DNA from 2 places in the Morganella sp. GD04133 genome. Region 2 is predicted to be linked to the other one. Evidence: riboswitches for the same ligand, from Rfam matches in the RefSeq annotation. Region 2 holds a riboswitch; the other holds the start of a gene.
What was found. Region 2 has a riboswitch for thiamine pyrophosphate ahead of thiB (thiamine ABC transporter substrate binding subunit). Riboswitches for the same ligand answer to the same signal wherever they lie in the genome.
Positions count from the first base shown of each region.

Region 1: another riboswitch for thiamine pyrophosphate. It lies ahead of thiC (phosphomethylpyrimidine synthase ThiC); the one in region 2 lies ahead of thiB (thiamine ABC transporter substrate binding subunit).

Region 1 is NZ_JAODZS010000038.1:9,925-17,436, forward strand. Features, by position in the region: gene N7387_RS17210 (ABC transporter permease subunit) at 1-823, shown strand, start outside; gene N7387_RS17215 (ABC transporter permease) at 846-1,610, shown strand; gene N7387_RS17220 (ABC transporter ATP-binding protein) at 1,621-2,649, shown strand; gene N7387_RS17225 (HAD-IB family hydrolase) at 2,659-3,333, shown strand; gene N7387_RS17230 (methyl-accepting chemotaxis protein) at 3,401-4,978, opposite strand; TPP riboswitch at 5,234-5,353, shown strand; gene thiC (phosphomethylpyrimidine synthase ThiC) at 5,496-7,445, shown strand; gene thiE (thiamine phosphate synthase) at 7,432-7,512, shown strand, end outside.
Region 2 is NZ_JAODZS010000020.1:17,077-24,588, forward strand. Features, by position in the region: gene thiQ (thiamine ABC transporter ATP-binding protein ThiQ) at 1-47, opposite strand, end outside; gene thiP (thiamine/thiamine pyrophosphate ABC transporter permease ThiP) at 44-1,654, opposite strand; gene thiB (thiamine ABC transporter substrate binding subunit) at 1,630-2,616, opposite strand; TPP riboswitch at 2,710-2,818, opposite strand; gene rppH (RNA pyrophosphohydrolase) at 2,999-3,532, shown strand; gene ptsP (phosphoenolpyruvate--protein phosphotransferase) at 3,542-5,788, shown strand; gene lgt (prolipoprotein diacylglyceryl transferase) at 5,898-6,794, shown strand; gene thyA (thymidylate synthase) at 6,878-7,512, opposite strand, start outside.

The DNA of each region.
Region 1 (7,512 bases), on a different contig from region 2:
GCCGCTGAAACCGATGCTGTTACTGTTCCCGGCCGCGCTGCTGTTCGCACTTTTCCAGCTTGCGCCGATGTTATGGGTGATTATCAACAGTTTCGTGTATGAAGATGCCTGGTCATTCGGTAACTTTACCGACATCTTCAGCAGCCCTTTTTATATTCAATCCTTTGAAAATACCCTGTGGATTTCCGGGGTATCGTCAGTCGGCGGGCTGATCCTCGCCGCACTGTTTGCCGCTTCCTTACAGCACGCCCCGCCGCGCCCGCGCCGCTGGCTGATCGCATTTACCAATATGACCGGCAATTTCAGCGGTGTGCCGCTGGCGTTCGCTTTCATCATCATTCTCGGCGTCAACGGAGCCATTACCCTGCAACTGAAAGCCTGGGGGGTGATTGAGGATTTCAATCTGTACAGCGCCGCCGGACTGATGCTGATTTACCTCTATTTTCAGATCCCGCTGGGAATTCTGCTGCTCTATCCGGCCTTTGATGCCCTGAAACCGGAATGGGAGGATGCCGCCAAAACCATGGGTGCCGGTCGCCTCGCCTACTGGCGCTATGTTGCGCTGCCGGTGCTCTCTCCGGCGCTGCTCGGCACCTTTATCATCCTGTTTGCCAATGCCGCCGGGGCTTATGCCTCCACTTATGCGCTGACCACCGGGAACTACAATATGGTGACCATCCGTATCGCCAGCCTGGTGTCCGGCGACCTGTTCCTGGAGCCGAATATGGCGGCGGCACTGTCTGTTCTGCTGATGGTTATCCTCGGATTCATCACTACTGTCTATCACTGGCTGCTGAAACGGAGTTACCATGCCACGTGCTGATCTCACACTTAATCCGCCGTCCATGGCGCGTTATCACAAAATCATGCTCAGCCTGATTGTGATCCTGCTGCTGTTGCCGATTATCGCGACCCTGCTGTATTCCTTCTCCACCCGCTGGGGAGCCACGGTACTGCCGGACGGCCTGACGTTACAGTGGTATCTGAAGCTGTGGCAGGATCCGCGTTTTCTCGCCGCGTTCGGCCGCTCGCTGTTTATCTGTTTTGTCACGCTCGCCATCAGCACCCTGGTGATCCTGCCGCTGGTGTTTGCCGTGTTTTATTACTTCCCGCGACTGAAAGGGCTGATGGAGATCCTGATTATTCTGCCGTTCGCCGTGCCGCCGGTGGTCTCTTCTGTCGGCTTACTGCAGCTGTTTGCTGACGGGCCGCTGCCGATTGCAGGGACGCCGTGGATCCTGATCGGTACCTATTTCACCATCACCCTGCCGTTTATGTACCGGGCGCTGGCTAACAGTCTGAACGGCGTGCCGCTGAAAGATCTACTGGATGCTGCCCATCTGCTCGGTGCAGGGACTTTTAAAGCGTTTCTGCTGGTGATCGTACCGAATATCCGCAAAGGGTTGCTGGTGTCACTGCTGATCGCCTTCTCCTTCCTGTTCGGCGAGTTTGTGTTTGCTAATATCCTGGTCGGTACCCGTTACGAAACCCTGCAAATCTATCTCTATAACATGCGCCAGACCAGCGGTCACTTCACCTCCGCTCTGGTGGCAAGCTACTTTATTTTCACCCTGATCCTGACCCTGATCGCGACACGCTTAAGCCGCTGAGGAATCACTGATGAGCTATGTAATTGCTGAAAACCTGACAAAATCCTTTGCTGCCACCCCGGTCTTTTCCGGTCTGAATTTTTCTGTCAGCAAAGGGGAATTTATTACCCTGCTCGGCCCGAGCGGCTGCGGTAAATCCACCCTGCTGCGTTGTCTCGCTGGGCTGGAGCCGGTCAATGATGGAAGAATTTATGTGAATAAACAGGATATTACGTTATCACCGCCACAGCAGCGGGAAATCGGCATGGTATTTCAGAGCTATGCGCTGTTCCCGAATATGACCACCGAACGCAACATTGCCTTCGGCCTGAAGATGCAGAAAGTCCCGGAAGATGAACAGCGCAAAGCCGTTGCAGAGGTGATTGAGCTGGTCGGTCTGAAAGGAAAAGAACAGCATCTGCCGCATCAGCTTTCCGGCGGTCAGCGCCAGCGTGTGGCACTGGCACGGGCACTGGTGATGAAACCGCGCATCCTGCTGCTGGATGAACCACTTTCCGCGCTGGATGCGCAAATCCGCAAACATCTGCGTCAGCAAATCCGTCAGATCCAGCGCGAACTGAATCTGACCACCATTTTTGTCACCCACGACCAGGAAGAAGCGATGCTGATGTCTGACCGCATCTTCCTGATGAACAAAGGTGAAATCGTGCAGAGCGATACCGCCGAAAACCTCTACACCCAGCCTGCCAATGAGTTTGTCGCGCGTTTTATGGGGCATTACAATCTGGTCAGCGCGCACAACGCCAACAGCCTGCTCGGCCTGAATCTCAGCGGTATTGTGGCGATCCGCCCGGAATCCATTTATGTGCGTGAGGCCGGAAGACAATACGGGGAACACATTTCCCACCCGGTTTCAGGTACAATCCGTGACAGTCAGTTACTGGGCAATATTATCCGTTATCAGGTGGATACCGGACTGGGCGCGCTGACCGTGGATCTGCTGAACCGCTCTTCTGAGCGGCTGTTTGAACAGGGCACTCAGCTGGAACTGATGTTCAATAAAAATGAAATCCGCGCCCTTGCCCCGTCAGTCAATTAAAGGAACGTCATGTCAACATTAGCGGTTTTCGATCTCGATCACACCTTAATCGCTGCAGACAGCAGCCTGTTATGGACAGATTATCTGTGGGAAAAAGGCATTATCACTGATCCGGCCTTTCTTGCCGCAGATAAGCAGATGATGGCGGATTACAGCGCCGGTAAGCTGGATATGGCCGCGTATATGGCCTTCAGTCTGAAGGCGTTAGGTAATGCCACCGTTGCACAGATTGATGAGTTGGTGGCTGATTTTACCGAAAGCAAAGTGCGCCCGCTGGTCTACCCGGATGCAGTCAAAACCCTCGCGTTTTATAAAGAACACGGCGTGCCGGTGATCATCATTTCCGCCACCGCCGATTTTATTGTCAAACCGGTGGCGAAGATGCTGGGAGTGAATCTGGCCTTTGGTATTGAGCTGGAAGTCCGGGATGATCACTACACCGGCGCATTGCAGGGGATCACCACCTTCCGGGAAGGGAAAGTGGAAAAACTGGCTAACTTTTTGGATATTCGCCAGTTTTTACCGGAACGTACGATCTTTTATACCGATTCCGCCAACGATTTACCCCTGTGCCGCTATGCCACCGATGTGCTGACGGTCAACGCCGACCCGGTATTGCAGGCAGAAGCAGAAAAACAGGGTTGGATGCAGCTGACGTGGTCGCTAAACCCAATAAACGGCTGATCTGCCTGCCTGTCACTGATAAATACGATACCCGCTGCCGGAGATACGGCAGCGGATATCAGCCGGATCAGGCCGCGTTGCTTCCCAGCCTGAATTGGGTCATGACCTGCATCAGTTGTCCCGCCTGCTGATGCAGGCTTTCCGCTGCCGCCGCATTTTCAACCACCAGCGCGGCATTCTGCTGTGTGACTTCATCAATCTGCTGTACCGCAATGCCGACCTGCGAAATACCCTGAGACTGTTCATTTGCCGCCAGCGTCAGTTCGTCAATCATCTGACTGACGCCCTGCGTCTGAGTGACAATCACCTGCATCGATTCACCGGCTTCTGCCACCAACTTGCTGCCTGCATCCACCTGCTCAACGCTGGCATTAATCAGATTTTTTATTTCACCGGCAGCCTGCGCACTCCGCTGTGCCAGTGTCCGGACTTCGCCGGATACCACCGCAAAACCGCGTCCGTGCTCACCGGCACGCGCGGCTTCCACCGCCGCGTTCAGTGCCAGGATATTGGTCTGGAATGCAATGGAATCAATCACGCCGATAATGTCAGTGATTGTGCGGGAAGAGTTTGAGATATCCTGCATGGCATGAATAACCAAATCCACTTTCTCACCACCGTGACGGGCCGTTTCGGAGGCTTCCGCTGCCATCATATTCGCTTTTGCCGCGATCTCCGCACTGCTTTTTACCGTGGCAGATAACTGTTCCATTGATGCAGCGGTCTGCTGCAGACTGCTGGCCTGAGATTCAGTACGCTGGCTCAGATCCGCATTACCGCTGGTTATCTGCATTGTGCCGGTCACAATGCTGTCACTGTTATTACGCACCGTGCCGACGATACCGGCCAGGTTCCTCTGCATTGCCTTCAGGGTACTCAGCACACTACCGTCCGGAACCGGATGCGTTTCATCAGACGGCGACAGATCACCGGAGGCCACCCGTTCAGCCACTTCTTTCAGTTGTGCGGGTTCAGCACCCAGCGCACGGGTCAGATTGCGGATAATCATCACCCCGGAGACAATCGCCAGCGTTAACGCCAGTAACGCAAACACCAGAATAATGTTGCTCTGGCGCTCAAAATTGGTATTAAATTCCTGAATAAGCTGATTACCGGTTTCCGTGCCGTGATCGCGGCTGGCACGGAATGACAGGATATAAGCATCCGAGGCCGCATATTCGGCATCCATCATTTTCGCAATCGCCTCCTCATGCCGTCCCTGCTGATCGAGTTCAAGCACTTCCCGGGTCACGGCGGCATAGTGTTTTTCATCCGCTATCATCTTATCAAGCAACGCCCGCCCCTGCGGATCCATGCCGAACTCATTGACCATATCCAGCAGCGTCTGCGTTCTTTTACTGACTTTCCCGTCTTCTTCTTTAAAACGGTTCAGTTCTTCTGTTTTATCTTTCTTATCTGTCGCATTGATCATATCCCGCAACATGATCGCCCGCTCTTCTGTTGCATGGCGGACTTCATACGCCTGAACCTGAAGTGCATATGTCCCGTTAACGTAATTCGTGAACATCTCTTTGTCTTTATACAGGTTCATCACCGCCATTCCGGAAACCAGCGCCAGAATGGCGATCAGAACACCGAATGTGACAGATAACCTGACCCGGATCGTCATATTTTTAAGATTCATTTTTTTTCCTGATGCAGAAAGCAATCAATAAGGCCAATAAATAACCAATTGTTTTTTCTTAATATGCCGTAATAAGGCACGCCGACAGAAAACATCGGCAACTGACCGGAAATTATCAGTTTTAATTTAATTTTTTTTATCTTTAGCCGCAGCGGCGTAACCGCTGAATATCAGGGAGGATGACCGGGAATGCTTCAGGTAAATAAATGATGTTATAAAAAGGTTGTAGTTTCCGGGCAGCTTCTTATACTGAAATCTTTCTTGTCGGAGTGCCCAGCATTTATCCCTGTGATAAATCGGGCTGAGACCGTTAATTCGGGATCCGCGGAACCTGATCGGGTTAGTACCCGCGAAGGGAACAAGAGTAATCTTTTCTTTTTTAACCGCCGTTTTTCAGCCGCCGCCATGCGCGGTTTATCAGCAGCCGGTTATCACGCATTACTCCTGACGCACCTCCAGACAAGCAATTTCTCACTTTTTCTTCCGGTTTTACCGGTTTCACTGTAAGGAATTTGCTATGTCCCGTGAACAACGTATTGATACCACTGATCTCTCCCCGGGTGCGGAAACCGCAGCCCCGTCCAAAGCCCGTACCCGCCGTGAACAGCGCGATGCGGCAGAGGAATATATCAGCACCCTGAAAGGGGTGAATTTCCCGAACTCCTCCCGTATTTATCTCACCGGATCGCGCCCGGATATCCGGGTGCCAATGCGGGAAATTGCCCTGTCGCCGACCCTGATCGGCGGCGATAAAGCCAATCCGCAGTATGAAGAGAACGAGCCGGTGCCGGTTTATGATACCGCCGGGCCGTACGGCGACCCGCAGGTAAAACTGGATGTCCGTGCCGGTCTTGCCCGTCTGCGTGAACAATGGGTTGCAGAGCGCGGCGATACCGAAGCGGTGACACACCTGAGTTCTGATTTCACCCGTGACCGGCTGGCCGATAACGGCCTTGACCATCTGCGCTACCCGAACCGCCCGGCACCGCTGAAAGCCAAAGCCGGAAAATGCGTGACACAACTGCATTATGCCCGGAAAGGGATTGTCACCCCGGAGATGGAATTTATCGCCATCCGCGAAAATATGGGGCGTGAACGCATCCGGGGCGAAGTCCTGCTGCAACAGCATCCGGGACAGCATTTCGGTGCCAATCTGCCGGATAATATCACCCCGGAGTTTGTCCGCGATGAAGTCGCTGCCGGACGCGCCATTATCCCGTCCAATATTAACCACCCGGAATCCGAACCAATGATTATCGGCCGCAATTTTCTGGTGAAAGTGAATGCCAATATCGGCAACTCCTCTGTCACCTCCTCCATTGAGGAAGAAGTGGAAAAACTGGTCTGGTCCACCCGCTGGGGGGCAGATACGGTGATGGATCTCTCCACCGGCCGTTATATTCACGAAACCCGCGAGTGGATACTGCGTAACAGCCCGGTGCCTATCGGTACCGTGCCGGTGTATCAAGCTCTTGAAAAAGTGAACGGTGTTGCCGAAGACCTGACCTGGGAGATGTTCCGCGATACGCTGCTGGAGCAGGCGGAACAAGGGGTGGATTACTTCACCATTCACGCCGGGGTTCTGCTGCGCTATGTGCCGATGACGGCAAAACGCCTGACCGGCATTGTGTCACGCGGCGGATCGATTATGGCGAAATGGTGTCTGTCTCATCATCAGGAAAACTTCCTGTATCAGCACTTCCGTGACATCTGTGAAATTTGTGCGGCCTATGACGTGGCACTGTCTCTCGGTGATGGTCTGCGTCCGGGCTCCATTCAGGATGCCAACGACGAAGCCCAGTTCGCTGAACTGCATACCCTTGGCGAGCTGACCAAAATCGCGTGGGAATATGATGTGCAGGTGATGATTGAAGGCCCCGGCCATGTACCGATGCAGATGATCCGCAAAAATATGACGGAAGAACTGGAGCACTGCCATGAAGCACCGTTCTACACCCTGGGGCCGCTGACCACCGATATCGCGCCGGGCTATGACCATTTCACATCCGGCATCGGCGCGGCACTGATCGGCTGGTTCGGCTGTGCCATGCTCTGTTATGTGACACCGAAAGAACATCTTGGATTACCGAACAAAGAAGATGTTAAACAAGGGCTTATCACCTATAAAATCGCCGCGCATGCTGCTGATCTCGCCAAAGGGCATCCGGGAGCCCAAATCCGCGATAACGCGATGTCAAAAGCGCGTTTCGAGTTCCGCTGGGAAGATCAGTTCAATCTGGCGCTGGATCCGGAAACCGCCCGGACTTACCACGATGAAACCCTGCCGCAGGCATCCGGCAAAGTCGCGCATTTCTGTTCAATGTGCGGGCCGAAATTCTGCTCAATGAAAATTTCACAGGAAGTCCGCGACTACGCCGCCGGGATGGAAGAGATGTCTGACGCCTTCCGCGCCAAAGGCAGCGAGCTGTACCACAGTGCAGAGGAGCGTATCGATGAATCTGCCTGACGCGCCGTTTGCCCGGACGGAACACCAATTAGGGCTGTATCCGGTGGTGGATTCACTGGTGTGGATT
Region 2 (7,512 bases):
ATTGTCTGTTGCTGATAACGGTAATGAATATGATCAAAACAAATCATGGTCGTTTCCCCGGCAGGCGTTCCAGAATGGTAAACAGGCCGAAACAGAGTAAAAACAGGAGCAGTGCAGTGACCGCGGCATCCGAATTACGGTAAGCGCCGATCTGCTGATAAAGATAGAATGGCAGTGTGCGGAAATCTTCATTGCCGAACAGGGCTATCACACCAAAATCCCCGACCGACAGCACACTGGCAAATGCCATTGCCTGTGCCAGCGGGTTACGGAGAGCCTTCAGCTCAATCAGTTTCAGCCGGTTGAATCCGCTGATATTCAGCGAGAGACAAAGCGGGTTATAGCGTTCAGCCAGGTCACGCATCGGGTTATCCAGCACTTTCAGGGCATACGGGACTGCCATCAGCGCGTTGGTCAGGATCACCAGCCCGTATGGGATCGCCCCCAAATCAGTGGTGCCGGTCGTGCTGTTGAGCAGCAGGAAAAACCCGGTAGCCAGCACAATCCCGGGCATGGCCAGGATCACCAGCCCGGAAAGCTCCATGGCCTGTCCGGCTCTGACTGCCTGCCGCAGACGCAGTTCACGGCTGCTCCATAACAGCATCATGGTCAGCAGCACACAGATAAAACCGGAAGCCAGCGCAATACCGAGTGAGGTGAAAAATGCCCGCCACAACGCCGGTTGCTGCAATACCGGCAGTAATCCCGGATTCAGGCCGTCAGCGATAATGGCAAAAAACGGCGGCAGCAGAAACAGCAGGGCGCAGAGGATGATCAGGCCGTCAGATAATTTGCGCGGCAGCGTGTCCTGCGGATTGCGCCATTGCAGTGACTGGGTAAAGCCGACAGAAAAATGACCAGACAGGTGCTGACTGAGCAGTACCAGCCCGATGCAGCACACCAGCTGGATCAGCGCCAGCAGTGCAGCACGCCCGATATCAAAGTCATAATTCAGTGCCTGATAAATCGCCAGTTCAATAGTGGTTGCAGCCGGGCCGCCGCCAAGCGCCAGCACCGTGGCAAAACTGGCAAAGCAGAGCATAAAAATCAGCGCGGCGGTCGGCAGCAGCTGACGGCGCAGATAGGGCCATTCGACAATCCGGAAATGCTGCCATTCATTCATATTGAGCTGGGCGGCGAGTTGTCTCTGCTCCGTGGCAATATTATCGAGTTGCTGATACAGCATCCGGGTGGCGAGCGGCATATTAAAGAAGATGTGCGCCAGCAGAATGCCCTGTAACCCATACGGGGAGAAAGAATAGTCCAGACCCAGAAAACCGGAAATATGTGCCAGCCAGCCGTTACGGCCATAGACAGATAAAATACCGAATACCGCCACCAGCACGGGCAGTACCAGGGTCATTGCGCACAACCGCAGAAAGACGGTCCGCCCCGGGAAACGCCGCCGCCAGAGTGCCCGCGCCAGAAAAACAGCCGGAATAACGGAGAACAGGGCAGATAAGAAAGCTTGCCAGAAGGTAAAGCGGACGACATGCCACAGGTAGTTATCATCCCATATCTGCTGCCAGTCTGTATCCGGTGTGTTAAACCACAGCGCCCCGAAGGCACTGACAGCAACAACCAGCAGAAGACCGGACGCGAGTGCGCCCGGTATCAGGTATGCGGCAATTAACGGCTGACTGCGTTTTGCCATATCTGTATCCACTGATTGCGCTCTTTCGCCACTTCTTTTGCATCAAATTCCAGCGTTTTGACTGGTTTCGGCATGTTGTCGTAAACCGGCGGCAGCGGCATATCAATCACAGGATACATCCAGTTGGTGGTCGGCAGCGTTTTCTGGAAATCCGGAGTCAGCATAAACTGCATAAACTGTTCCGCCAGTGCAGGGTGTTTTGACGCAGCCAGCACACCCGCCATTTCTACCTGAAGGTAATGCCCTTCCTCAAATAGTGCGGCAGCATAGTTATCTTTGTTATCCGCCAGCATGTGATAACCCGGCGACGAGGTGTAACTCAGTACCAGATCAGCTTCACCTTTCAGGAACAGGCCGTAAGATTCGCTCCAGCCTTTGGTGACCGTCAGGGTTTTTTTCGCCATTTTGGCCCACTGTGCCGCCACATCATCCCCGTAGAGTTTTTCCATCCACAGCAGTAATCCCAGTCCCGGTGTGCTGGTGCGCGGATCCTGATAAATAATGGTCAGCTTCTGATCACTGTTAAGCAGTTCTTTCATGCTTTTCGGCGGATTCGGCAGAGTGTCTTTGTTGTAGATAAAGGCAAACCAGCCGTAATCATAAGGAATAAAGGTGTTGCTTTCCCATTTGACCGGCAGCACCAGTTTTGACTGATCAACATTGCTTTCTTTAAACAACCCGGTATCCAGCGCCGCCTGCATCAGGTTGTTATCCAGACCTAAGATGATATCGGCCTGTGATTTTTTGCCTTCCATCCGCAGACGGTTCAGCAGCGTCACGCCGTCACTCAGCCCGACGAGTTTCAGCTCGCAATTGCATTGCGCTTCAAAGTTTTTCTTAATTTCCGGCCCCGGTCCCCACTCGGCAACAAATGAGTCATAGGTATAGACAGTCAGAACCGGCTTGCTGTTATCTGCAGCGGCCTGGAAAGAGAACAGTGCAGCAAGGCCGCCTGCAATAATATTTCTGGTCAGTTTCTGTAACACTTTGCGCTCCTGTAAGGGAAGGATTGGCAAAGGATCTGAGTGCAGCATGATGGCGACAGGCTGTGCTGTCAGCAGTGGCGGCTCAAATCCCTACGCCGGTATTAACCGGATCAGGTTCCTCGGGTGTTATCTCAGCAGCACCGGCCGGAAAGCCGTCGCTGCACCCCGTTGAGAGAGGAACAGTGTAGTGTTTTTCCCGGGAATTTGCCACTGTCCGGAACGGCTGAAACAGCCTGTTGCTTTTTATCCCTCAGAGCCGGAAATGCGGCGGGCTGAAGGATTTTGAGTGCAGAGGTTTACCCCATGATGGGAGTGTGAAACAATTGGCTATCTTTCAGTTTTTTTCTGAGGTAGTCGAGTGATTGATGATGATGGCTACCGCCCGAATGTCGGGATTGTAATTTGTAATAAGGAAGGCCAGGTTTTATGGGCCCGCCGCTACGGACAGCACTCGTGGCAGTTTCCTCAGGGAGGTATCAATCCCGGCGAATCACCGGAACAGGCCATGTACCGTGAGTTGTATGAGGAAGTTGGTTTAACGCGTAAAGATGTGCGTATCCTGGCGGTTACCCGCAACTGGCTGCGCTACAAATTACCCAAACGTTTGGTGCGTTGGGATACCAAACCGGTTTGTATCGGTCAGAAGCAGCGCTGGTTTTTACTTCAGCTGCTCTGCGAAGACAAAGAGGTCAATGTGACCCGCAGCAAGTCGCCGGAATTTGACGGCTGGCGCTGGGTTACCTACTGGTATCCTGTTCGTCAGGTGGTCTCTTTCAAACGTGATGTGTACCGCCGCGTCATGAAAGAGTTTTCTTCCGTTGTGATGCCCGCCAACAGCGAAGCGACGGCTGTGCGGGCACCGTTTCCCTATCGTCGCCGGCGCCAGAATTAGGGGGAACGGATGCTGACGCGTTTACGTGAAGTGATTGAAAAAGTGGCTGCTGCCGCTGATCTCGCGGAAGCGCTGGAGCTTCTGGTTAAAGAAACCTGTCAGGCGATGGGAACTGATGTCTGTTCCATCTACCTGGCAGATAACCAGCATCACTGTTTTTATCTGATGGCAACGCAGGGGCTGAAAAAGCCCCGCGGCCGTGCTGTCAGCCTTGCTTTCGGCGAAGGTGTGGTCGGCCATGTCGGCCGCCGCGCTGAGCTTATCAATATCGCGGATGTCCGCGAACACCCCGGTTTTAAATATCTTCCTCAGGTTAAAGAAGACAACCTGCGTGCGTTTCTCGGTGCGCCGGTGGTTTACCGCCGTCAGTTACTGGGTGTGCTGGTGGTTCAGCAGAGAGAAAAACGTCTGTTCAGTGAAACGGAAGAATCTTTTATTGTCACTCTGGCAATGCAGCTGGCGGTGCTGCTGGCGCAGGCACAAACCAAAGGGTTGTTCGGGCAGTTCCGCCAGACCCGTATTCAGGCTATTCCGGTCTCTTCCGGGATTGTGATGGCCTACGGCTGGGAAGACCGTTCACAGCCGGTGCTTGAGAATGTTTCCGAAGCCTCGGCACTGGATCGCGTGCAGGAGCGTGCCCGCCTGAATAAAGCGCTGGAGGATGCCACGGCAGAGTGCCGCCGCATCAGCAAGCGTTTTAATGCTGCTTCACAAAAAGAAAGTGCCGCTATTTTCGATCTTTACTCCCATCTGCTGAACGACCTGCAACTGAAAAAGGGGTTGTACAGTATTGTGGAGCAGGGTTTTGTGGCTGAATGGGCTGTCAAAACGGTCATTGAGCAATTTGCGGGCCGGTTTGCCGGGCTTCAGGACAGCTATATGCGGGAGCGGGCCACGGATTTGCGGGCACTCGGGCAGCGGCTGTTATTCCATCTTGATGATAATTTTACCGGCAGCAACCAGTGGCCGGAGCGCTTTGTGCTGGTGGCTGATGAACTGAGTGCCAGCCTGCTGGCGGAACTGCCGCAGGAACAGCTTGCCGGTGTGGTAGTGCGTGACGGGGCAACACATTCCCATTCCGCCATTCTGGTCAGAGCGATGGGTATCCCGGTTATCATGGGCGCAGATATCCAGCCGGAGCTGTTACATAACCGCCTGCTTATCCTCGACGGCTACCGGGGCGTGGTGTATATCGAACCGGAACCGCTGATAGCACAGGAATTCAGCCAGATTATTGAGCAGGAGCAGGCTATCAGTCAGCTGGCGGAGGATGAACTCAGCCGCTCCGCTGCACTGAAAAGCGGCGAACGGGTTTCTGTTCAGCTGAATGCCGGGCTCAGTCTGAAATATGAGCAGAAAATCGTCAAAAGTATTGACGGGATTGGTCTGTACCGTACGGAAATACCGTTTCTTGTACACAATGGTTTTCCGTCAGAAGAAGAGCAGAAAGTCCGTTATCAGGATATGCTGCAACTCTTTGCCGGGAAACCGGTGGTACTGCGGACACTGGATATCGGCGCTGATAAGCAACTGCCGTATATGCCTATCAGCGAGGAAAACCCGTGTCTGGGCTGGCGCGGTATCCGCGTGATGCTGGATCAGCCGGAGATTTTTCTTATCCAGCTGCGGGCCATGCTGCGGGCTAATATCGGGCTGAATAATCTGAAGATATTATTCCCGATGATTTCCGGGCTCGCAGAGGTTGAAGAGGCTATCCGTCTGCTTGACCGCGCCTGTGAGGAGGTTTCAGCACTGACCGGGGAGCGGGTGGAACGTCCGCCGGTGGGGGTGATGCTGGAAGTACCGTCATTGTTGTTTATGCTGCCGGAACTGAAACACTATATTGATTTTATTTCTGTCGGTACGAATGATTTAACTCAGTATCTGCTGGCGGTTGACCGGAATAATACGCATGTTGCACCATTATATGACTCACTTCATCCGGCGGTCCTGCGTATGCTGAATTTTGTCCGGACGGAAACCACCCGGCTGGGGATCCCGGTCTCGGTCTGCGGGGAAATGGCGGCGAATCCGTTAGGTGCAATGATACTGATTGGTTTAGGATACCGTCAGCTGAGTATGAACGGGCGGAGTATCCCGCGTATTAAGTATCTGCTGCGGCATCTGGATGCCGGAGCGCTGGAGCCGCTGCTGGCATCATTGCTGGATGCACAGACAGCGGCTGAGATCCGTGAAAAAGCGGAGCTGTTTATTGAGAGCAAGGGACTGGGACAGCTTATCCGGGGCAGTGCTTAACCGGCACATCCCGGGGCATAAGGTGTTTCTGTCCTTACCGTCATCTATCCCGGTCTGCGGCAGGCAGAGCTGTAACCGCAGCCGGATACAACACACAGTGTGAGGTACGATGAGTAACACTTATCTGGCATTTCCGGATTTTGATCCTGTTATTTTTTCTGTGGGGCCGGTGGCGTTACGCTGGTACGGGCTGATGTATCTTGTCGGGTTTGTGTTTGCCATGTGGCTGGCCAACCGGCGTGCAGACAAACCCGGCAGCGGCTGGAAACGCAGTGAAGTTGAAACACTGTTATATGCCGGATTTGTGGGGGTTTTCCTGGGCGGTCGTATCGGCTATGTGCTGTTTTATAACTTCCCGCTGTTTGCGGAAAACCCGCTGTATCTGTTCAAAGTCTGGGATGGCGGTATGTCATTCCACGGCGGACTGATGGGCGTTATTATTGCTATGTGGTGGTTTGCCCGCCGCACGAAGCGTCATTTCCTGCAGGTTGCTGATTTCGTGGCACCATTGATTCCGTTTGGTCTCGGCATGGGGCGCATCGGTAACTTTATTAACGGCGAGCTGTGGGGACGTGTGACACTCGATACGCCGTGGGCCATTCTGTTCCCGACGTCTTACAGTGAAGACGTGAAACTGGCCGCTGCTGATCCGTCTTTGATGCCGGTGCTTGAACAATACGGCGTTCTGCCGCGTCACCCATCACAGCTGTATGAAATGCTGCTTGAAGGGATCGTCCTCTTTATCATTCTGAATGTGTTTGTCCGCAAATCCCGTCCGATGGGCAGCGTGTCAGGCCTGTTCCTGATTGGCTACGGCCTGTTCCGTATCATTGTGGAGTTTTTCCGCCAGCCGGATGCACAGCTTGGTTTATTCGGCGGGATCAGTATGGGGCAGATTCTGTCTGTACCGATGATTATTGTGGGTGTGCTGATGATGGTATGGGCCTACAAATGTCCGGGTAATAAAAAGCAGAGTGATACCGGAAAACAGAATGCGCCGGAATAGATCCGGTTTTAGCGTTTAGTGAGTAATAAAAAACTGCATCGTAACCGATGCAGTTTTTTTATGCGCAGCTGTTTAATGGTTTCTCAGACAGAGAACGGATATTTTATCGGATCGTGGTGCTGGTAATCTGTCACCGTGAAGTCATCAGTGGTTACCCATGTCATTAAATCATCCAGCGTTTTAATCTCAGGGTTAATATGCAGTTTTGGTGATGCAAATGGTTTACGTGTAATCTGGACATCACGCATTAATTCCAGCTGGTCTTCATATAAATGAAGGTTAACCACTTTGTGATAAACCTTACCACATTTCAGTCCGGTTATCTGAGCCATAATAGCCAGCAGGAAATAGCATTGCGGCGCATTGAAAACATAACCAAGCGCATAATCACAACTGCGCTGATAACTGTTTAAATATAATGTGCCATCAAGAACAGAAAAATGATGCATAAACATGCAAGGTCTCAGGCAGCCCTGATCAAATTCACCCGGATTCCAGAATGAAATTATTTCACCGCGGTCATCAATGCCTTTTTTTAAATTATTATAGACTTTACGGAGTTGGTCGAATGTATTTTTCCGCAGTTCAGTAATCAGTGCGTGAACACCCTCTTTATCTCCGGAGTCACTTAATGATAATAATAAATCATACTGTGCTTCTGTCGGTGATACTTTCAGTTGCCGTCCCTGAACACCATAAACGCGGCCCATATCATCCT